Regions from separate parts of the Micromonospora sp. CNB394 genome, predicted to be linked through region 2. Evidence: riboswitches for the same ligand, from Rfam matches in the RefSeq annotation. Region 2 holds a riboswitch; the other holds the start of a gene.
The links. A riboswitch is a leader RNA that binds a small molecule or an ion and turns the genes downstream of it on or off. The one in region 2 is predicted to bind cobalamin.

Region 1: linked by a shared signal. The riboswitch ahead of C569_RS0116325 (acyl-CoA thioesterase) and the one ahead of C569_RS0113890 (terpene cyclase/mutase family protein) in region 2 are both predicted to bind cobalamin.

The regions. Positions count from the first base shown of each region.
Region 1 covers NZ_KB895837.1:83,852-91,870, forward strand. The annotation lists gene C569_RS0116315 (PrsW family intramembrane metalloprotease) at 104-949, shown strand; gene C569_RS0116320 (LysE family translocator) at 984-1,607, opposite strand; gene C569_RS0116325 (acyl-CoA thioesterase) at 1,611-2,123, opposite strand; cobalamin riboswitch at 2,254-2,451, opposite strand; partial or broken gene C569_RS30435 (DM13 domain-containing protein) at 2,487-3,082, opposite strand; gene C569_RS0116335 (response regulator transcription factor) at 3,184-3,882, shown strand; gene C569_RS0116340 (sensor histidine kinase KdpD) at 3,891-4,907, shown strand; gene C569_RS0116345 (ABC-F family ATP-binding cassette domain-containing protein) at 4,922-6,559, opposite strand; gene C569_RS0116350 (thioesterase II family protein) at 6,855-7,619, shown strand; gene C569_RS0116355 (class I SAM-dependent methyltransferase) at 7,781-8,019, shown strand, end outside.
Region 2 covers NZ_KB895834.1:20,514-28,532, reverse strand. The annotation lists gene C569_RS0113900 (CbiQ family ECF transporter T component) at 1-401, opposite strand, end outside; gene C569_RS0113895 (hypothetical protein) at 394-1,356, opposite strand; gene C569_RS0113890 (terpene cyclase/mutase family protein) at 1,353-2,834, opposite strand; cobalamin riboswitch at 2,972-3,113, opposite strand; gene C569_RS0113885 (hypothetical protein) at 3,196-3,681, opposite strand; gene C569_RS0113880 (prenyltransferase/squalene oxidase repeat-containing protein) at 3,717-4,760, opposite strand; cobalamin riboswitch at 4,858-5,004, opposite strand; gene C569_RS0113875 (FUSC family protein) at 5,253-6,356, shown strand; gene C569_RS0113870 (helix-turn-helix transcriptional regulator) at 6,402-7,163, opposite strand; gene C569_RS0113865 (nuclear transport factor 2 family protein) at 7,250-7,639, shown strand; gene C569_RS0113860 (YafY family protein) at 7,892-8,019, opposite strand, start outside.

The DNA.
Region 1 (8,019 bases), on a different contig from region 2:
CCTTGCAACACCAGATGTCGTGTCGGCGTGTCGGATTGATCTCACCGTCCACTGTGCCTACCCCCGATGCCGCGGCTCGCCGCCGGGCGCGATACTCGGCGGTATGGGGAATACCGGACGCCGCTGGGCGTGGGTGGCGGTCCTGCTCGTCGGCGTCGGGCTCCACCTGCTGGTGCTGGAGACACTCGCCGGCACCGGGACCGTCACGTTCGTGCCGGCGCTGATCCTGCTCGGCGCGTCCGTCGCACCCGCCACGTTCCTGACCTTCGCCCAGGGGCGGCCGGCGCGCCGCCCGGTCCCCGGCTCCGTCGTCGGCGTCGCCGCGCTGCTCGGCGGCGTGATCGGCGTGGTCGCCGCCGGCTGGCTGGAGTACGGCACACTGCACCGCCTCGGCGTCCTGCCGATGGCGCTCGTCGGGCTGGCCGAGGAGACCGCCAAGCTGATCGTGCCGGCCGGCGTCCTGCTGCTGTGGCGGCGGCACCGGTCCCCGGCGCAGGGGCTGGTGATCGGCGTGGCCTCCGGCACCGGGTTCGCCGCGCTGGAGACCGTGGGCTACGCGTTCGCCGCGTTCGTCGGGTCGCAGGGCAGTCTCGGCGCGGTGGAGCAGACACTGCTGGTACGCGGTCTCACCGCGCCCGCCGCGCACCTGGCCTGGACCGGGCTGACCGCCGCCGCGCTGTTCACGTTCGCCGCCGCGCCCGGTGGCCGGAAGCTGGCGGCGTTCCTGCTCACCTTCGCCGCCACCGTCACGCTGCACACCTGCTGGGACACGTTCGGCACCCGGCCCGCGTACGTGTTCATCGGCGGCGTGTCGCTGGGCTGGGTGCTGCTGCGCCTGCACCTGGACCGCGAGCGGCCGGCCGTGTTCCGGGCGCCGGCGGAGCCGAACCGGGACACCCATCATGATCATCGCCAGTTCGCCGAGGTGGCGGGGTCGGAGCACCTCTGATGCCGCCACCTCGGCGTGATGGAGTCGGTGCGTCTCAGCCGGCGGCCAGCCGGACGCCGAGCGCCACGAAGGCGACCGCGCAGAGCCGGTCCACGCGCCGCGACCAGCGGCTGTCGCCCCACCGGCTGGCGAACCGCCCCGCGCCCACGCCGAGCACCAGGTCCACGGCGAGCTGCACCGCGACGAACAGCACGCCGAGCAGCACCAGCTGCGCCGCCACCGGGCCCGACTCGGGCCGCACGAACTGCGGCAGGAACGCCACACTGAACAGGATCATCTTCGGGTTGAGCAGGTTCGTCAGCAGCCCGCGGCGGAACGCCCGCCCGGCGCCGCCGTCCGGCCGGTCCGCACGCGCGCCGGGCCGGCCCGTGCCGCGCAGCGCCCGCAGCCCCAGCACGATCAGGTACGCCGCACCGGCCCACCGGATCGCGGTGAACAGCACCGGGGACGCGGCGATGACGGTGGCGAGCCCGGCGACCACGGCGGCGACGTGCACCGCCTCCCCGGCGGCGACCCCGAGCGCGGCCACCGCGCCCGCCCGCGGGCCGTACCGGGTGGCGTTCGCGAGCACGAACATCATGTCCGGTCCCGGTGTGAGCATGAGCACCACGATGGCGGCCAGGTAACCGGCGAGCGTGGCCGCGGAGAGCCCGAGCACCGCTCAGCCCTCCCCGGCGCCGTCGAGCAGCGCCCGGCGCAGCGCCAGCCGGTGCTCGCGCCGGATCTGCGCCTCCCGGTAGCGCCGCCGGTCGCCCTCGGTCTCGGTGCGCAGCGGCGGCACCGGCCGGGGCTGCCCCTCGTCGTCCACCGCCACCATCACCAGATGCGCGGTGGCCACGTCCACCGGCGGCACCGCGCGGTCCCACCGGTCCGCGCTGACCTTGACCGCCACCTCCATCGAGCTGCGGCCGGCCCAGGTGATCCGGGCGTCCACGTGCACCACGTCCCCGACGCGTACCGCCCGCAGGAACGCGGTCTCGTCGATGGCGGCGGTGACGGCCGGGCCGTCGGAGTGGCGGGCGGCGACCACCCCGGCGACCGAGTCGATCAGGTTGAGGATGCGCCCGCCGTGGACCGTGCCCATCAGGTTGGTGTGGTGCTGGTCCATGATCTGCGACAAAGTCAGGTGCGAGGCCGACGGTGGTCGGCCGGTGAGCGTGATGGCGTCGGGCACTGTGCGGTTCCGTCCTCGCAGAAGCGGACCGCCGACCGGCTTGGGTGTGCACGTCGAGGGCACGCCGACGGCCCTGCGCACGGCGTGTCACCCGCCCGACCCACCCGCGAGGTCGACGGCGGCGCGCACCGGTGGTACGCGCGACGCGGGCAGGTCTTCGGACTCGCGGGCCGGACACGAGGTCGCCTACCGGCCGTCGCTTCCCAGGCCGTGGCCCAGTGCTGTTGACGGCTGTCGTTCCCGCTCACCGCTGCGGGGCAGTCCCGGATTCCCACCGGGTTCCCTCTTACGACACCCGGCCGTCGCCGCCCGGGTGAACCAGCGCTCCCCGCAGCGTAGCCCAGCACCGGGCGGGCACTGCCGTCAGGCCGGAGCCGGTCCCGTTCCCGTCGCGGCCAGCGGCGCCGCGCCGAACGACACCGCGAACCGCTTGCACCAGATCGACACGCTGCGCAACCCGTCCAGGTCCACCGACGCCGGGATGTCGTACGCCTGGTCGCCGATGTTGCCCTTGAGCCGGCCCAGTTCGACCCAGCGACCGTCGTCGAACACCTGCCAGCCGGCACGCCCGGGCAGCACCTCCCGGTCGGTGAGCCACACCCGCAGGTCGGGGCCGTCCGAGGTGTCCAGTCCCCGCAGGAGCAGCTGGCGGCGAGGCGGACCAGCTGCGCCCGGCCGGACGTGTCGTGCTCGTGGGTGACGAAGTCACCGGCGGCGAGGAGCACGTCGGCGGGCGCCCCGCCGGTCGCCGACGGGCCGGTCGTACCGGAGGGCGACGGGCCGGTCGTAGGCGACGGGCCGGTCGTACCGGCCGGCTGCGGCTCCGCCACCGACGGCAGCGTCTCGCGTACCTCACGGTCGGTCACCAGCCGCCACGGCTGGAACAGGTACAGACCCACCGCGAGACCGGTGACGACCACGGCGGCGAGCCCCGACAACACCACACGTCTTCTGCCCATGCTCCGACAGTAGGCGCGTACCCGGCGGAAAGATCTTTCCGACCGCTTACGGGTCGACCGCGGGCCGCCGCACCGGGACGCCGGTGGGTAGCGTCTGACCCATGGGGCGCTACGTGCTCGTCGTCGACGACGACCGGACGGTGAGCGACGTCGTCCGGCGGTACCTGGAACAGGACGGCTGCCGGGTCCGGCTGTCCTTCGACGGGCCCGAGGCGCTCGCCGCGGCCGAGGAGGAGCCACCCGACCTGGTGGTCCTCGACCTGATGATGCCGGGTCTCGACGGCATCGAGGTGTGCCGCCGGCTGCGTCGCCGCCTGCCCGGCCTGCCCGTGGTCATGCTCACCGCGCTCGGGGACGAGGCCGACCGGGTCGCCGGGCTGGAGGTCGGCGCGGACGACTACGTGACCAAGCCGTTCTCCCCGCGCGAGCTGGTGCTGCGTATCCGGTCGGTGCTGCGGCGCGCGGCCCCGCAGGACCGGGGACCGGCCGGGGTGCTGTGCGACGGCGACCTCACCGCGGACACCGGCCGGCGCGTCGCCGAGCGCGGCGGGCGTCCGCTGTCGTTGACCGTGCGGGAGTTCGATCTGCTCGCGTTCCTGCTGGCGAACCCGGGACGCGCCTGGTCGCGGGCCGAGCTGCTGGACCGCGTGTGGGGCTGGCGCTTCGGCGACCAGTCCACCGTCACCGTCCACGTCCGGCGTCTGCGGGAGAAGATCGAGGACCACCCGGCGCAGCCGCGCCGCATCGTCACCGTGTGGGGCGTCGGCTACCGGTACGAGCCGTCGGAGGCGTCCCGGTGAACGAACTGATGGTCATCGGGCTCTACGCCCTCCTCGCCGGTGCGGCCGTCGGCGCGCTCGCTGTGGGCGCGCTGCGGCTGGTGCGCCACCGGTCGATCCTCGCGCACATCGCGGTGCTGCTGGCGGTCACGATCGCCTCGGTGACGGCGGGCGTCACGGCCGTCGCCCAGGCCATGTTCCTGTCCGCGCACGACCTCCAGGTCGTCCTCGTGACGGTGGCGGCGTCCGCGGCGGTCAGCCTCGCCGTCGGGGTGGCGTTCGCGCGCCGGCTGGCGCAGGCGGCGGTCTGGGCCGACCAGGCCCGGCAGCGGGAACGGCAGCTGGAGGCCGGCCGCCGCGAGCTGGTCGCGTGGGTCTCGCACGACCTGCGTACGCCGCTGGCCGGGCTGCGGGCGATGGCGGAGGCGCTGGAGGACCGGGTGGTCGACGAGCCGGCGGCGGTGGCCGAGTACCACCGCCGGATCCGGGTCGAGACGGACCGGATGACGCGGCTGGTCGACGACCTGTTCGAGCTGTCCCGGATCACCGCCGGAGCGCTGCGGCCCGCGCTGTCCCCGGTCCCGCTCGGCGACGTGGTCTCCGACGCGATCGCCGCCACCGCGCCGCTGGCCGCCGACCGGCGGGTGCGTGTCGTCGCCCCGGAGACCGGCTGGCCGACCGTCCGTGCCGCCGAGGCCGAACTCGCCCGCGTCGTGACGAACCTGCTGGTCAACTCGGTGCGGTACACGCCGCCGGACGGCACGGTGCGCATCGACGCCGGCCGGGACGACGACGACGCGTGGCTGGCCGTCTCCGACACCTGCGGCGGCATCCCGGAGGCGGACCTGCCCCGGGTGTTCGACGTGGCGTTCCGGGGCACCCGGGCCCGTACCCCCGCACCGGCCGGTGCCGACGAGGCGGCGCCGGCCGGCGGCGGGCTGGGCCTGGCGATCGTGCGCGGACTGGTCGAGGCGCACGGCGGGCGGGTTGACGCGCACAACGTCACCGGCGGGTGCCGGTTCGTCGTCCGCCTGCCGGCGGTCTGACCGGGCCCTGCCGGTCAGCCGGCGTCCGGAGGGCCGGTCTCCACCAGGCGTCCCTGCGCCAGGCGCAGCCAGCGACCGACCTCGATCGCGGCGAGGAACCGCTCGTCGTGGCTGACCACCAACAGCGCGCCCCGGTAGGCGTTGAGCGCGTTCTCCAGCTGAGCGACGCTGACCAGGTCGAGGTTGTTCGTCGGCTCGTCGAGCAGCAGGAGCTGCGGCGCCGGTTCGGCGCCGAGGACGCAGGCGAGCGTGGCGCGCAGCCGCTCACCACCGGAGAGCACCCCGGCCGGCAGGTGCGCTCGCGGGCCGCGGAACAGGAAGCGGGCGAGCAGGTTCATCCGCTGCGCATCCGGGGCCTGCGGCGCGAACGCGGCCAGGTTCTCGGCCACGGTACGGCCCAGGTCCAGCAGGTCCAGCCGCTGCGACAGGTACGCGATCCGGCCGTCGGCGCGGGTGATCCGGCCGCTCTCGGGCTCCAGGTCGCCGTCGATCAGGCGCAGCAGCGTGGACTTGCCCGCACCGTTGTCGCCGAGCAGGGCGATCCGCTCCGGGCCGCGGATCGTCAGGTCGATCCCGTCGTCGGCGAACACCTGCCGTTCGCCACGCCGGACCCGGACCCGTTCGGCGGCCAGGAGCGTGCGTCCGGCCGGGACCGTGGTGGCGGGCAGTTCCACCGCGATCGTCTTCTCGTTGCGCAGCGCCCGCTCGGCCTCGTCGAGCCGTGCCCGGGCGCCGTCGACCCGTCCCGAGTGCATCTCGTTCGCCCGTCCGGCGGACTCCTGGGCGTTGCGCTTCATGGTCCCGGCGACGATCTTCGGCAGGCCGGCGCTGTCCAGGTTGCGGGCGGCGTTACCGGCCCGCCGGGCCGCTCGCTCGCGGGCCTCCTGCAACTCCCGCTTCTCCCGCTTGAGGTCCTGCTCGGCGCTGCGGACGTTCTTCTCCGCCACCTCCTGCGCGGCCCGCACCGCCGCCTCGTACGCGCTGAAGTTGCCGCCGTGGAACCGCATCTCGCCCCGGTCCAGTTCGGCGATGCGGTCCATCCGGTCCAGCAGCGTCCGGTCGTGGCTGACCAGCAGCAGGCAGCCGCGCCACTGCTCCAGCACGTCGTAGAGCCGGTGCCGGGCGCCGAGGTCGAGGTTGTTGGTGGGCTCGTCCAGCAGCAGCACGTCGGGCTGCTTGAGCAGTTGCGCCGCCAGGCCGAGGGCGACCACCTGGCCGCCGCTGAGCGTACCCAGGCGCCGGTCGAAGGCGAGGTCGCCGAGGCCGAGCCGGTCGAGCTGGGCGCGGGTGCGCTCCTCGACGTCCCAGTCGTTGCCGATGGTGGTGAAGTGCTTCTCGTCGGCGTCGCCGGCCTCGATGGCGTGCAGCGCCGCGATCAGCGGGGCGATCTCCAGGACCTCGGCCACTGTCAGGTCGGCGGCCAGCGGCAGGCTCTGCGGGAGGTAGCCCAGCACGCCGTCGACGGTGACCGACCCGGCGGACGGGCGGTACTCGCCGGCGATCAGCTTGAGCAGCGTGCTCTTGCCGGCGCCGTTCGGCGCGACCAGTCCGGTCCGGCCGCCGCCGAGGGTGAAGGAGAGGCCCTGGAACACCGGGGTGTCGTCCGGCCAGAAGAAGGTCAGGTTCGAGCAGACGATGAACGAGTCGGACATCGGGAAGACGACCTCGAAGGTGAGGGCGGGCGGACCACAGCCGCCCGGCGGGGGACACGGTCTCGGGTACGACGACACGACCACGGCGCTCGCCTGCGGTCGGTCACATGTCCGGTCTCACCCGGAGATGTCGTCGTCACCCGCCATGTCTGGTCTCCCGGTGCGGTCTTCGCGCTCGGACGGCCACGTCCGGCTCGCCCGGGGTCCACCGTAGCACCGGCCGGTGCCGGCGTGGGCGTGCCGGAGCGGTCCGTGCGGCCACCCCGTGGCCGACGCGCGCCCTATGCTCCTGGCCATGTCCCAGGTGAGTGCGGGTCGCTGGTTCGGGCCGGCCGGGTCCTCGACCGGCGACGCCCAGGTGTTCGTCTTCCCGTATGCCGGTGGTGTCGCCGCCTCCTTCGCGCAGTGGCAGGAACTGGCCGCGCCGGAGCTGTCGGTGCAGGTCGCGTTGATGCCGGGCCGGGGCGCCCGGTTGCACGAGGCGCCGGTGGACGACCTCCCGGAGCTGGTGGACGCGCTGGCGACAGCCGTCATCGAGCGGGCGTCCGGGCCGTTCCTGCTGGCCGGCCACAGCCTGGGGGCGCTCGTGGCGTTCGAGGTGACCCGGGAGCTGCGCCGCCGGGGTGCGCCCGCGCCGCTGGCGTTGCTGGTCGGCGGCGCGGAGGCGCCGCAGACCCGGCTGGTACGGCGGCGCGTGCACGACCTCGACGACGCCGGTCTGGTCGAGGCGTTGCGGGACTTCGGGGCCACGCCGGTCGCGTTGCTGGCCGACCGCGACCTGATGGAGCTGGTCCTGCCCGCTGTACGCGCCGACTTCGCGCTGTCCGAGCGGTACGTCTACCGGCCCGAGCCGCCGCTTGTGGTGCCGGTGCACGTGCTGCTCGGCGACCGGGACGAACACGTGGACCCGGACCGGGCCGCGGGGTGGGCGCGGGAATGTGTCACCGCGCCGTTGCGGCACGTGTTTCCCGGCGGGCATTTCTTCCTTTCCGACCATCTGCCGGAAATCATCGACCTAATGCGACACATCGTCGCCAGTCACACCGCTGTGGCGGATTAGGCGACAAAGAGCGGGTAAGGACTCGTACCCGTACCGGACCTTCCACAATGTCCGGTATTCGACCTGGTGAACCGGCCAGAAGCGGTGTTAAAGTCTGCCATCCGTTCGCCGAAGGGACGTCGCTGACGAGGCGGCATACTGTCGCGTGCGCCGAGGTGTTCATGAGCCGGCCGTACCTTCCGTCCCTGGCCCTGCGCGACTACCTGCACACCGTGGCGACCCTTCACCCGCAACTGCGCGAACTGCTCGACTTCGGGCGACCGGGCGCTGACGAGGCGCTGGCGGAACTGGCCGGCACGGTCAGCGAGTTCGACACCGACACCACCGGCCGGGGCGATTCCTACCGCCGGGCCCAGCGGGACACGCTCGTCCGCTGGGCCGGCATGCGGCGGCTGCTGGA
Region 2 (8,019 bases):
CCGCCGAGGATCTGCTCGACGGCGACCGGCCCGAACAGGCGGATACCCGCCGCCCACTCCGGCAGCGGGATCTCCGGCAACCGGACCAGCACGTGCTCGCCCTGACCGCCGCCGAACACGATCCGGAACACCACCCGCATCGCGACGATCACCACGCCGAGCCAGACGTACATGCGGAACGCCAGCGCCCACGGCGCGTCGCCGCGCCGGCGTACCACCACCAGCGCGGCGACGGCGACGAGCAGTGCGAGCGGCAGCGGGTTCGTGGTGTGGCTGGCCGCGGTGGCCAGGCCGAGCGCCCACAGCCACCACGCGCCCGGGTGCAGCCCCCGGGGCAGCCACCATGCGGACCAGCGAGCCGGCCGGCGACCGGCGTCAGCGGTCGTGCCCGCGTCAGTCATCCGGGTCGGCGGCACGGCGCCGTCGCGCGGCGACCAGCGCGCCGGCGGCGAGCACGACCAGCAGCAGCACCCCGGCGATCGTGCCCAGCGGCAGATTGTCGTCCGCGCGGGACGCGGCGACGTCGGTCACCACGGGCTCGTCGGAGGAGCCCTCCGGTGCCCCGGTGGTGGCAGCGCCCGGTGTCGCGCTGGGGCCGGCGCCCGGTGTCGCGCTGGTGGCAGCGCCCGGTGTCGCAGCCGAGGCCGGGCCGCCCGGCGTGCCGGCCGACGGTGACGTGCCGGCGGGAGTCGACGGGCCGGACGTGCCGGCCGGCCGGCCGGGTTCACCAGGTCGGCCGCCGCCGGCCGGCGGCGGTACGACGGGTCCTCCCGCCGGTGGTGGCACCGCCGGTCCGCCGCCTGCCGGTGGCGGTGGAGGCGGTGGCGGTGGCGGGGGCGGAGGGGGCGGTGGTGGTGGGGCGGGTCGTTTCGGCGCCACCCCCGGGCGCGGCGCGTCGTTGGCGTCACGGTTGAGGGAGAACGACCAGCCCTCGAAGCTGCCGGCCGGTGGCTTGCGGTTGAGCACGCCCTTGTCGCTGTACGTCCAGCTGCCGCCGTTCGGGGCGTACCAGTACGACCAGTAGGCGCTGGCCGGCGGCGTGTCGACGCACTTCTCCGCCGCAGCCGACGGCTTGCCCTCGATCCGGCAGATGAACCCCTCGCCCCAGCGCAGGGTGCCGGTGATCTGGAAGCCCGCGTTCTTCAGCGCCGCCAGGCCGGTGGCCTGGGTGCCCCGAGCGCAGCGCACGACAGTCCCGCCGCCGAGTTCGTTGAAGTCCACCACGACGGTGACCCCGGAGGAGTCCGGGCAGTAGCCGGCCGACCCGGCGGCCACCGCCGGGCTACCCGGCCCGATCACCGTGGCGGCGGTGACCAGGGCGGCGACCAGCCCGCTCCGGGCGACCCGGAGGCTCATCCCGCCCGCCGCCGGCCGAGCACGAGCAGCGTCACTCCGCCACCGACCAGCAGTAGGGCGACCAGCAGGTAGCTGGTGATCGCCGCGCCGGTGGTCGGCAGCCCACCCAGTCCTGGCGCGGCCGGCGTCGTGCTCGGCGGAGCGGCGGCGGTCGGCACCGCGGCGGTGGTCGGCACTGCAGTGGTGGTCGGTGCCGCGGTGGTGGTCGGTGCCGCGGTGGGGGGCGAGGGCGGCTGCGACGGGCTTGTCACGGTGGCGCTCGGCGTCGGCGATCCGGTGGCGGTGGGGGATGCGGTGGGTGAGGCCGTGCCGGAGGGGGTGGGGGTGGGCTCCGGGGACGTGGGCGGTGGGTCGAGGCCGATCCGGCCCAGCGGGACCTGGGCCAGCCCGAGCAGGGCCTGCGCGGTGGCCCGGCGCCACTGGTCCCGGTCGGTTTCGGTGATCCCCTTCGCCTTCGCCGCCGTGAGTCCGTCGGTGTTGTAGGCGATCGCACCGGCGTCGGCGGAGGCTGTCCCGCCGTTGTCCGCGGTGAGCTGCAGCGCGGCGAGGGCCTTCGCGGCGCGGGCGGCGTCGTCGTCGCGCCCGGCGGCGGCGAGGGCCTGCCCGGCCAGGCCGGTGCTGTTGGAGTTCGCGCCGGTGGTCGGTCCCGAGCCGCCGAAGGAGCCGTCGGCATGCTGCTGGGTCACCAGCCAGCCGGCGCCCTTGCGCGCGGCGTCACCGGCGCCGATGGCGCCGTCCTCGGCGGCGGCCAGCAGCGCCTGCACGGCCATCGCGGTCGAGTCGACGTCGAGGGTGGCGCCGGGCTGCTCGTCACAGGAGGGAGACGGCCCGTCGGCGGTGTCCGGGTAGAGCCGGAAGCCACCGGCCGCGCACTGCTGCCGGACGAGGAAGTCCACCGTGTCCTGCGGCAGGTCACCGCTGCGGGCCAGGCCCAGCACGGCGAACGACTGGTCGAAGGTGTTACTGGCGTCCGGGCCGCTGTCGGCGGTGGTACGGCTGGTGATCCGTCCCCGCTGGTGACCGGCGTCCGCTCCGGCGATCAGCGACAGCGTCTCCTTCCGCAGGTCGTAGCCGCCGAAGTCGGTGGGGTCGGCGCCGGCGGCGGAGGCGGCGTAGAGCAGCTTGGCGGTGGCACCGCCGTCGGTGAAGCCCTCGAATCCCCAGTCGTCGTAGCTGTTGTAGGAGCGCACGTGCTTGGCGACCTGCGCGGTCGCCGCCGTCCGGGTGGGCGCGTCGACGCCGGTGGCGGACAGTGCGACCAGGCCGTCGACGGTCAGCCCCCAGTCCTCGGGGGTGAACGGGCCGGGCAGCGAGCCGTCGGTGAACTCGCCGGCCAGCCAGGACGCGGCGTCGCGGGCGGCCGTGACGTGGGCCGGGGTGGGTGCCGCGACCACTGTCAGCGGAGCGCCGGTGATCATGGCAAGGGTCGCCACCGTGGCTGTACCGAGACCGGTGGTGAGACGCCGGGACAGGGGCATCAGGGGTGCCTTTCGCAGAGCGGTCGGTGAAAGCTCCGGAAAGCACCCCGAGAAACGGACACCCCGCTCCGCGTGCTGCGGTGGGCGGGGTGGGCCGGACCTCGGTGGCCCGGACTTCACCGTGTAGACCTCGACAGTGGAAGCCGCTCGTCCCGGGCGGGGCATTCCGGCTCGCGAAAAGGGGACTCTCGCTCACGGTTGCGGGTCAGCGCCGGCTTCGCACCGGCTTCCCCCCGCACGGGACGTATGCAGTTGTGTGCCCGGCGTGCACCGGGTGCCGACACCGTACCGCTCGGGCGCGCGACGACGCCAGAGCGCAGACCGGCACCCGGTGCGCCGCTTGTCACACCGCTGCCGCGGCTCAGGGTGCGGCGATACCCGGCGGGGCGCCCGCCCCGAAGGACCAGCCCTCGACACTGCCCGGCGCGGGGTTGTAGCTGGTCGCTCCCGAGGTGCTGTAGGACCAGGAGCCGCCGCTGGGTGCGTGCCAGTACGACCAGTACGCGGTGACCGGCGGGGTGTTGACGCACGGCTCGGTCGCGGCGGTGGGCTTGCCGTTGATCCGGCAGACGAAGGCCAGACCCCAGCGGGCGGTACCGGTGACGGTGAAGCCGGCGGCCTGCAGCGCGGCCAGGCCCGTGGCCGGGTCACCGGGGGCACAGCCGACCTGGACACCGCCGCCGAGCGCGGCGAAGTCGACGACCACTGTGACTCCCGAGGTGCCGACGCAGGCGGCGGCGTGCGCCGCCCGGGGCGTGGGTTCGACGGCGGTCAGCGCGACGCCCGCCACGACGGCGGCCAGCAGACCGGCCAGCCAGTTGCGGACTGTGGAACGGGGACGGAACACGGATCCTCCTGTGATCGGGTGAGCGGCGAGAGGGTTCACGGGCAGGTAGGCGCCGGTGCGCCGGAATCGGCGCCGGTGGCCGACAAGCGGGCGTACCCGGTCCCGGTGAGGCCGAGGACGGCCTGCGCGGTGGCCCGGGGTGCGGTGGCCGGGTCGAAGCCGCCGCCGTCGAAGTCGACCGCGCCCCGGTCCGCCGGTGCGGCGGCGCAGCCGAGCTGGAGACCGGCGAGGAAACCCCGGGCGCGCGCCCAGGCCAGCGGCCGGTGGCCGTCGCGCAGGGCCTGCGCGGCGAGGCCGGTGCTGTTGGCGTTGGGCGTGCCGGCGACGTTGGTGAAGCCGCCGTCGGCGCCCTGGACGGACACCAGCCAGCGCACCCCTGCGGCGGCGTCGGCCGGACGCCCCGCGGCGCGCAGCGCCTGCGTCGCGAGCGCCGTGGCGTCCACGTCGGACGAGCAGACCGGCTGCGCGGGCAGCAGCGGGTAGCCGCCGTCCGGGCACCGGGTGCCGGCCAGCCAGGCAGCCGCCGCAGGAGGCGCACCCAGCGCGGTGCGGTCCAAGGCGAGGATCGCGAAGGACTGGCTGAACGCGTTGCTGTAGTCGCCGTACGCGGAGCGGTCGCTGAACCGGCCGTCCGGCGTCTGGAGCGAACGCAGCCGGGCGATCAGGTCCACCCCGCCGACGTCGGCCGGGTCGCCGCCGCGCACCTGCACGGCGAGCGCGAGCTTGGCTGTCGCACCCGCGTACGCCTCGGAGACACCGTCGCCGAGGTAGCCGTCGCGGACGTCCGGCCGGGTGACCCAGGCCAGCGCGTCGGCGCCGTAGTCGTCGGCGGCGCCCGCCGCGGCGAAGGCGAACACGGCGTCGAGGGTCAGCCCCTGGTCGGGGTAGGCGACACCGTCGAAGACCACCTCGAAGCGTTCGCCGTCGACGAGTTGCCGGGCGAGCCAGCCGGCGGCGGCCTCCGGGCGGGTGACTCCGGCGCGCTCGGGTGCGGCGACGGCTGGTGTGGTGAGGGTGAGGGCGGCGAGCACGCCGCAGAGGAGCGCGAGCAGGCGGTGCCGGCTTCGGCGGACGACCATCGGAAGCGCCTTTCCGGCCCGGCGGTCGTCGAAAGCCCTACCGACGCGGCAACGCCGGGTCGGTAGGGACTCCGACCCGTGGGCCACGACGGGTGGGGAGCGGATGCACGCGTACGACGGGTATTCGGGCTCGCCGCCCAGAGTCCACTGGACGGCCTACCGTTGCGGGCCAGCGCCGGATTTCGACCGGTCTTCCCCCGCACGTACGCGCGTTGGTTCAGTTGTCGCGACAGTCTTATGTGGCCGCTGCTCCGATGTCAATGCGCCAGGAGCCGGACACGCGCCGTGACGGGTGGTCGGAGTCGGCGTTCTCACGTCCGCCGCCGTCGGAGAGGGTCGTGGCAGCCCTTCCGATCGAACTGGCGGAATCGTCGCCCCGGCCGGCGTCCGTCACCCGGGCGATTGAGCAGGTCACGGCCGGGGTAGTGGCCCTCCTCGCGGAAGATCAATCGGCGGCCCGTCCCGGTCCGCCCGGCGAGAGGGGTACCACCGGTGCGGACCTGGGTACGCGACGCCGCCGCGCGGTTGCGCGGCGAGGCGATGACGGTGGTCGAGCTGACCGCCGCCGCTGTGGTCGCGTGGATCGTGGCGGCGGTGGTGATCCGTCATCCGGACCCGTTCTTCGCACCGACCGCCGCGCTCGTGGTGCTCGGCGAGTCCCGCGGCCGGCGGCTGCGGCAGACCGTCGAGATCCTGCTCGCCGTGGCAGCCGCGGTGCTCGTCGCGGAGCTGCTGGTGTACGCGCTGGGCCCGGGCACCGGGACGGTCCTGCTGGTGCTGCTGCTGACCACCACCACGCTCGTGGCGATCGGGGCCCGTCGTGCGCTGGTCGTGCAGGCCACCGTCTCGGCGATGTACCTGGTGGTGGTCTCCGCGCCGAACGGGACGCTGATGCCGTTCCGCTTCGTCGACGCGCTCATCGGCGGCGTGGTGGCGCTCGCCGCCAGTCAGCTGATGGCCGCCCGCGACCCGCTGGCGCCACTGGTGGCGCAGGCCCGGCGCAGCTACACCGACCTGGCCGACCTGCTCGACCGGGTCAACGCGGCACTGCGGGGCTGCGACGAGGACGCCGCCCGCGCCGCGCTGGACCGGGCGCGGCAGGTGGACGACTGTGTCGCCGAGATGCAGGCCGCGGTGCTCGCCACCGGCGAGACGCTGCGGCTCGGACTGCGCCGCCGGCACCTGGGCAAGCTCGCCGAGGTGGAGGCCACGTTGCGGCAGCTCGACTACGCCGCCCGCAACATCCGGGTGCTGGCCCGGGCCGGCGTTACCCTGACCCGCCGGCACACCGCCACACCGCCGGAGCTGGCCGCCGCGATCGGCGCGCTGACCTCCGCCGTACGGTCGGCTGGTGAGGCCATGGCCCGCGACCTCACCGGCGCCGACGCCGACCGGCACGCGCAGCGGGCCGACGCCGCGGCCCTGGAGGCGGTGCGGCTCGCCGCGGGCCTGCTGCGGACCGACTCGCCGCTGCCGGTCACCATGATCGTCGGGCAGATCCGGGCGACCGCGATCGACCTGCTGCGCGGCGTCGGCCACGACGACGTGACGGTGCTGGACCGGGTGGACGAGGCGCTCGGCCTGAGCCGGGCGTGACACCCGTCGGCCGCCGGAGCCGACTCGCCAGCGGCTGACAGGACGCTACGTCGTGAAGTAGGCGGCGCTCTCCGCGTCGGCCGGGTAGTAGGACTCGATCGCGATCTCGTCGACCGTGATGTCCATCGGGGTGCCGAACGTGGTGATGGTCGAGAACAGCCGCAGCTCCCGTCCGCCGACGCGAAGGATCATCGGTAGCACGACGTCCGTCTCGATCCGGTGACCCGGCGTATCGTCCGGCTCGGGCGCCAGCAGCTCTTCGTAGAGCGCGGTGAGTTCAGGGTCGGGAGCAGTGGCGAGCTGGCGGGAGATCCGGGCGCGGAACACCGCGCGCACGTCGGCCAGATTGACGACCATGCGCGCGAGACCGCGCGGGTCCAGTCCCAGCCGCACCAGGTTGACCGGCGGCCGCAGCAGGTCCGGAGCCACCTGTGCGAAGAACGGGTCGACGGCGCGGTTGGTCATCACGATGTTCCACCGGCGATCGAAGACCACCGCCGGGTAGGGCTCGTGGGCGCGGAGGACCCTCCGGACGGCGTCGTGGACGGCTGACAGCGCGTTGTGGTCGAGCGACCGCTCGGCGTACCGGGGTGCGAAGCCCCCGGCGAGCAGCAGCCGGTTGCGATCACGCAGCGGCACCTGGAGCTGATCCGCGAGTCGAAGGATCATGTCGGGGCTCGGCTTGGACCTGCCGGTCTCGACCAGGCTGACGTGACGAGCCGAGACGTCCGCAGCTATCGCGAGGTCCGGTTGGCTGAGTCCCCGGTGCTGCCGCCACTGCCGCAGGAGTTCCCCGACCGTGTGCACGCTGATGGAGCGTACTCATCGTTGCGCCGGACGCCATGAAATCCGAGTTCATCGACAGCCGGGGCGGCCACGCGAACACTGCATCCATGACCACGGCGAACAAGAGCATCGTCCAACGGGCGCTGGCGGGACTGATCGAGACGGGCGACGTCGATGCGCTCGCCCGGTTCCTGAGTGACGACTTCGTCCACCACAGGCCGGGTTCCACCACGTCGACGAAGGTGGAGTGGCTCGCCGCCGTCCGCGACGCGCTGGTACCGCTCGCCGGTGTGCAGGTCGAGATCCATCAGGTGCTGGCCGACGGCGATCACGTCGTGATGTACTCGCGGCGCCGGCTTCCCGGCGCAGGGCCGGAGATCGCGGTCGTCGACATCTGGCGGATCGACGACGGGCTGATCGCCGAGGCGTGGGAGGTCATCGAGCCGGTGGCCCAGGTGGCCGCCAACCGCACGTGGTGGGAACCTGCTCAGCGCTGACCACGCGTAAGCCACCTGCGATGCCGGATCGGGGCAGCGGTGTGACGATGGGCCGCCGATCCTTTCGCGCTGATCGCCGACTGGGACCGCCCCGCACCGGACACCAGACGACACCGCCGGGTGCCCGAGCCGACCCGCCCTCGTCCCGAACCCCGTCGCCACCCGCTGGGGCGGCCGAGGCGTGCGGGACGCTCTCTTCCGGGACGATCCGCCGGCCTGACCCGCACCGTGCCTGACCACCTGCACCGGCCCTCAGGCATCGGCGAGCAGCCGGTTGGCCAGGGCCCGCACCTCGTCCTTGAGTTCGTCCGGCCGGTCGATCGTGAATCGCCAGCCGAGCCCGGCGAGCATCTGTGCCGCGCCGTCGAGCCGTTCGGCCC